DNA from 2 places in the Streptomyces sp. NPDC001450 genome. Region 1 is predicted to be linked to the other one. Evidence: riboswitches for the same ligand, from Rfam matches in the RefSeq annotation. Region 1 holds a riboswitch; the other holds the start of a gene.
The links. A riboswitch is a leader RNA that binds a small molecule or an ion and turns the genes downstream of it on or off. The one in region 1 is predicted to bind cyclic di-AMP.
Positions count from the first base shown of each region.

Region 2: another riboswitch for cyclic di-AMP. It lies ahead of ACWC5O_RS02095 (hypothetical protein); the one in region 1 lies ahead of ACWC5O_RS04280 (peptidoglycan DD-metalloendopeptidase family protein).

Region 1 is NZ_JBSFHY010000003.1:168,389-171,472, forward strand. Features, by position in the region: gene ACWC5O_RS04270 (TetR/AcrR family transcriptional regulator) at 1-155, shown strand, start outside; gene ACWC5O_RS04275 (SGNH/GDSL hydrolase family protein) at 230-1,015, opposite strand; gene ACWC5O_RS04280 (peptidoglycan DD-metalloendopeptidase family protein) at 1,272-2,189, opposite strand; cyclic di-AMP (ydaO/yuaA leader) riboswitch at 2,194-2,356, opposite strand; gene ACWC5O_RS04285 (alpha-galactosidase) at 2,660-3,084, opposite strand, start outside.
Region 2 is NZ_JBSFHY010000002.1:54,968-58,051, forward strand. Features, by position in the region: partial or broken gene ACWC5O_RS02095 (hypothetical protein) at 1-973, opposite strand, end outside; cyclic di-AMP (ydaO/yuaA leader) riboswitch at 984-1,155, opposite strand; gene ACWC5O_RS02100 (DUF1996 domain-containing protein) at 1,487-3,084, shown strand, end outside.

The DNA.
Region 1 (3,084 bases):
CGCTGCGGCTCACCGCACTCCTGGACGGCCTCGCGGTACAGCTGACGTCGTACCCGGGCGCGGTGCCGCGGTCCCGGGCGCGGCAGTGGGCGGACGAGGCCCTGGCCCGGGAACTCGGGCTGGGCCGGGAGGCGTTGGCCGAGCGGGAACGGTGAGCGTCCGGTCGGGGCGGTGGTACGGCTGTGCCCCGCACCGCCGCGCTCGCGGTGCGGGGCACGGACGCCGGCCGTCACGCGACCGACGCGATCCGCATCTTGATGTCGTCCGGCGACAGGGTGCCCTTCGCCGTCACATGGTCCCCGGAGGACTCGCCGCGCAACCGGCGGCCGATCCACGGGACGAGGTACTCGCGGGCCCAGTGGACGTCGTCGCGGCGGATGTCCAGGGTGCCCCGGGGCGGGAGCGGCGGCCAGGGCTGCTCCGGGTCGGCCGGGATCTGCAGGCCGAGGGCCTGGCCGGCGCGCAGCGCCACGCGCGTGTGCCCCTCGGGTGAGAGGTGGAGCCGGTCGTCGTCCCACGCTCTGCGGTCCTGGACGGACTTCAGGGACCACAGGTCGAGCACGGGGCAGCCGTACCGGTCGGCGATGGCGCGGACGTGCCCGTTGTAGGTCGCGATCTTGCCGCGCAGATGCTTGAGCAGGGGGACGCCACGGGTGTCGAAGCCGGTCGTCACCAGCACCGTGCCCGCGGATTCGGTGAGCTGGGAAATGGCCCGCTCGAAACGCTCGGCCACCTCGTCCGGGTCGGTGCCGGGCCGGATGATGTCGTTGCCGCCCGCGCAGAAGGACACGAGGTCCGGGGCCAGTTCGACGGCCTTCGGGAGCTGGTCCGCCATGATCTGGTCGAGCAGCTTTCCGCGCACGGCCAGGTTGGTGTACGCGAAGTCGCCCTCGGGACGCCGGTCCGCGAGCAGTACCGCGAACCGGTCGGCCCAGCCCACGAACGCCCCGTCGGGGCCGGGGTCGCCCACGCCCTCGGTGAAGCTGTCCCCCACCGCCACGTACGACCCGATCACTGATCTGTTGTCATTCTTCGAATCGTCTGCCACGTCGGACCATGATTCACCTTCGGATGTGACCTACGCGACCGTAGGCAGGGGTTGACGAACGGTGAGATGAGACACCCTTAAATCATTTGCCAATCCAGGAATAGCGCCCCGGTCGGACGCGTTGACGTGCGCACACGCCGAAGGCCGGACCCCGGGACGGGGTCCGGCCCTCGGCGGCTGTCAGGCAGGTGATTCTCGAGAGTGGGTCCCGGTGCCGGGAGCCTCAGACGGCGACGCCGTGGGAGCGGAGGTAGCCGACCGGGTCGATGTCCGAGCCGTAGTTCGGCGTGGTGCGGATCTCGAAGTGCAGGTGCGGGCCGGTCACGTTGCCGGTCGCGCCGGAGAGGCCGATCTGCTGGCCCGCGGTCACGGTCTGGCCGGCCGAGACGGAGAGCTGCGAGAGGTGGCCGTACTGGGCGTAGTAGCCGTCGTTCAGCTTGATGACGACCTGGTTGCCGTACGCGCCGCCCCACCCGGCGGAGACGACGGTGCCGGCGGCGACGGCCTTGAGCGGGGTACCGGTCGGCACGACGAAGTCGACGCCGGTGTGGTAGCCGCTGGACCACATGCTGCCGGCCACGTGGTAGCCGGTGCCGATGGTGGCGCCGGCGACCGGGAGGGTGTGGCCGGTGGAGGGCACGGAGGGGGCGGAGGGTGCGGTGGCGGCACCGGAGGCCTGGCCGGACTGGGACCGGGACGGGGACGCCGGCGCCGGGGCGGAGGGCTCGGTGTGCGCCTGGGCGGCCTTCGCGCCGAGCGACAGCTTCAGACCCGGGTGGATAAGCGAGGGGTCCTGACCGACGGCCTGCCGGTTGTCGTCGTAGAGCCGCTGCCAGCCGCCGCTGACGTGCTGCGCGCCGGCGATCTTCGCAAGCCAGTCGCCGGACTTCACCGTGTAGGTACGCACACCCGAATTCTGCTGTGCGGCCGCCTTCTTCACAGCCGCCTTCTTCACGGCCGCCTTTTCCACGGCCGGAAGGGACAGCACGGCCTTTCCGGGAACGGACTGCGTGGTGGCGGCGTGCGCTCCGGTGGCCCCGAGGAGCGGCAGGGCCAGCGCGGCGCCACCGGTTCCGGCGACTGCGATCGAGCGGGTGAAACGCGGGGTCTTGGGACGGCGGTGCTTACCCTTCGCGGGCATGGCGCATTCCTCTCCGGCGCCTGCGAGGTGAGCTGACGGGTTCGGGCTGGAGCTGCCCGGCCGCGTGGTGCGCGGCTGCACCCCAGCCTGTCTCGGAGACCGGGACAGGCAGTCGTACCTGGCGGGTCCCCCGCTCCTGCCGAACACGGGTGAAGTGTGTGGGGACTCCGGGCGGCGGCAGGATTCGGCGTTCCGTCCGGATTGGTGGCGAACGTAAGCGAGCAAGACGCACCCGGACAAGCAGCTGGTTCCAGACGTCGGGGATTCAAGTGATCGAATTCGGGAATTCACGGTCACTTTCCGTGAATCCCCGAATCCTCCCCCTTTTCAATTGCCTTCGCCTTTATGGGGATTACGTGAACATGACGCACGACGCACGGTGACGAATATGACGCTCCTCACGCGCCGGCTCCACACGCTCCCTCACTCCAGACCGAGTTGGAACGAAGGTGCCAATTCGGACAGACAGCTCAGATGCGGCACAGTCGGAGAACCGTCGCATCCAGGTCACCCTTCAGTCCGGTGCGCAGCCCGTGGTGCAGCAGGACCGCCCCTCGGTGCACTTCGCCCGTTTCGCGGCATTCGTACGACGCCGTCGGGTCGAGTCCGCGCAGCCGCAGCGCCGGCACCGGCTCGCCGTAGCGCTGCGCCTGGAGGCAGGCGAGGACCACGGCCGCGTCCCCGAGGACGTACTGGACGGCGCTCAGGCCGCCCGTCGGGGGCCGCAGCCGGTACTGGTCGCCGCGCTGGACGACCGGGCGGATCTCCTTGTAGAGCTCCACCCACCGGTGGGCCTCGGCCAGTTCCTCCCCGGTCCACTCGGTGAGGTCGCCACCGACGCCGAGCACCCCGGCCATCGAGCTGACGAAACGGAACCGCAGCGAGCTCTCCCGTC
Region 2 (3,084 bases), on a different contig from region 1:
GGGGCGCTGTCGCGGTCGGGCGGTTGAAGGGCTCGGTGGCGGCAGGAAGCGCGGTGACGCCGAGCGCGGTGGCCGCTTCCTGCGCCGGGAACACGCCAGGTGCCGCCCACTGCGGTGCGCGCCACTGGTCCTCGGCCGGCTGCGGTGCCTGACCCGCTGCGGTGCCCAGGGCGTCCGGCGCGGGAGTGGGCTGGGCAGCCGCGGCGCGCAGGGCGATGCCGCGGGACAACAGGTCCCGTGCCGCGGCGAGTTTCCGCCGGTTCTCCGCCTTGGACACCGCCGGGGCGGGTCGCCGGGACTCGGTGCCGGGGGCAGGTAGTGCCCGGGACTCCTGCTGCGGGGGCGTCGGGGGGGCGGGCAGAGCGGGGAGAGGGAGGGCGGTCGTCTGCGCCGAGGTGCGGCCCGCCGGTTCCAGCATGGCCCGGCTCGGCGGCTCGGCCGCGGCTCGGCCGGGGAGCTCCGGAGCGGTGCGGTCGGCCGCTACTTCCATGACCCGGCTGGTCAGTTCAGGAAGGGCACGGCTCGTCAGTTCGGGGACGGGCCGAGCGGTCAGCTCGGTGGCGGCCCCGCTCGGCAGCTCCGGCAACGCACGGGCACCCGTCCTCCCCGAGGGGCCGGCGGGCAACTCCGGCAGGCCTCGTCCCGGTGTCTCCCGGTCGCGAGCGGGGCGATCGCCGTCGCCTCGGTCCCCGGGGAGGGCCGGGGCGGCCCGCCGGCCGGGCATCCGGTCCGCCGGCAGTACCGCGGGTACGGACGGGCCGAGCTTGGCCCGCGCCCCTTCGAACCACTGCTTGGCCACCTCGTCGAGGGCCGGGTCCGAGCGCCGGTTCGGCCGCTTGGCCAGCGGAACACCACGAGTCCGCGTCGCCCCCGCCATGGCCCGTGTCGCGTTGAAGTTCCCCGTCTCGTCCTCGGCCCGGTCGTAGAGGGAGTTGATCCGCTGCCGGACCTCGTCGCGGCTGTCCGTCGCCATGAAGGGACGCACTCCTTCCGTGCTCCGCCTACCGAGCCGGCTGTCGGGTTCGGGCGGTGGGTTCCGGAAGGCGTGCCCTACGGCCGTCGCCTGCAAGGGCGTTGGCCGATTCACCCCGAAGTCGGTCGGGTCCCCGGCTCCGGCCGCACTCCACGGTGCACCGGATTCGGCGGGGGCCACGCGGCCCGGCGCGGTTCGCCGGGGGAGCCGTGCGGCCTGGTCGTCAACCTAGCCAATTTGTGTGGCCCGTGTGAAGGTTGAAGTGCGCAATGTCCGATACGGATATGTGATGTTCGTCTTGCCGTTCGAGACGAGGCACCCCCTGGGTGGCGCGGTGCCTATGAGATTCTGATGAATTCTCGGGACGCCTGAACACTCGGGCGCCCGGATCCGTATGGGGCGGGGGATTTCCATGCCGAGCCGCTCGACAGACTCAGAGGTACTTCCGTGGGACGCAACACGCGCAGACGCCCGACCCGTGCACGACGCGCGACCTTCGCAGCGGTCGCCCTGATGCTGGGCGGAGGCGGGCTCGTCGCGGCGAATGTCTACGCCTCGGCCTCCGAGGGCACATGGGGCGGGGACAGCGGCCCCGACGCGACGGGGCAGGTCCGCTCCGCGGGCATGGCCACGATCGACTGTCCGGACGTCGGCAGCCGGCTGACGACGGTGCCGGACGGCGCCCGCGAGGCCGTCGACCGCGAACTCGCCCAGCTGGACCAGCAGATCGCGGCCGCGTACCAGCAGCTCCAGGCGTCGGCCGAGTCCGTCCGCCAGGACCCTTCGGCCGCGGACGACCCCATCATGAACCCGCTGAAGGAGAAGCGGTCGGCCACGATCGAGCGGATCGCCGTCGCCATCGACCAGGTGGGGGACCGGCCGGAAGGACTGGAATCCCTGGCCGCCTGCACCCTGCGCCCCGGCCAGGACGGCGCGGGCGGCGACACGGGCGACGCCGGCCAGAGCAGCGCCACCCCGAGCGACGGAGCCCAACAGGGTTCCGGCCAGGGCCAGAACGGCGCCGGCCAGGGCGGCAACGGCCCCGTCGCCTCCGACTACGCGGACATCACCTCCGTACAGCCGAACGTGCCGAACCCGCCCCAGCAGGCCGACGCCTCGCGCGGCACCTTCACCTCCGAGTGCGGTGTCAACGCAGGCGGCCTGTTCAACTCCGACAACGTGATCGTCGCGCCCGGCGTCTCCAACGGCGCCCACCACTTCCACGACTACATCGGCAACCAGTCCAACAACGCCTTCGCCAGCGACGAGGACCTGGCCAGCGCCGAGACCAGCTGCGTGGACCAGGGCGACAAGTCCACGTACTACTGGCCGGTGCTGCGGCTGCAGAACGGCAAGCAGGAACGGGACGCCGGTGCCCCGGGCGGTGGTACCGAGGGCAACGCGGGCCAGATCGTCACGGCCAAGCAGGTGACACTGACCTTCGTGGGCAACCCGCGCGGCAAGGTCACCGAGATGCCGCGCCTGCTGCGCATCATCACCGGCGACGCGAAGGCCTTCGTCAACGGCCCCGCCAACGCGAACGCCTCGTGGAGCTGCACCGGTTTCGAGGACCGGCAGCTGAAGGACAAGTACCCGCTGTGTCCGTCCGGCAGCGACGTGGTGCGCACCTTCCACTTCCAGAGCTGCTGGGACGGCCGCAACATCGACAGCGCCAACCACCGCACCCACGTGGCCTTCGCCGGCCCCGACGGCGCCTGCCCCGAGGGCTTCCGGGCGATCCCGCAGCTGGTCCAGCGCATCGTCTACGACGTCGCCGCGCCGAGCCTGAACGACGGCGGGCGGACGGTGCCGCTCTTCGCGGTGGACTCCTTCCCCGAGCAACTGCACAAGCCGGTCACCGACCACGGCGACTTCATCAACGTCTTCGACGAGGACCTGATGCGCGAGATGGTCGACTGCATCAACTCCGGCCGGACCTGCGGACCTCGCGGCGGTGACGACTCCGGTGCCACCACGGCCCCGAGCCCGGGCGACGACAACGGTGCGACGGAGGCCCCCGGCAACGGCGGCGCCACGGCCGACCCCGGCACGAGCGCCCCGGCCGAGCCCGCCCCGGCCTCCTCCGACTCGACGCAGGAGCCCCGGACCTA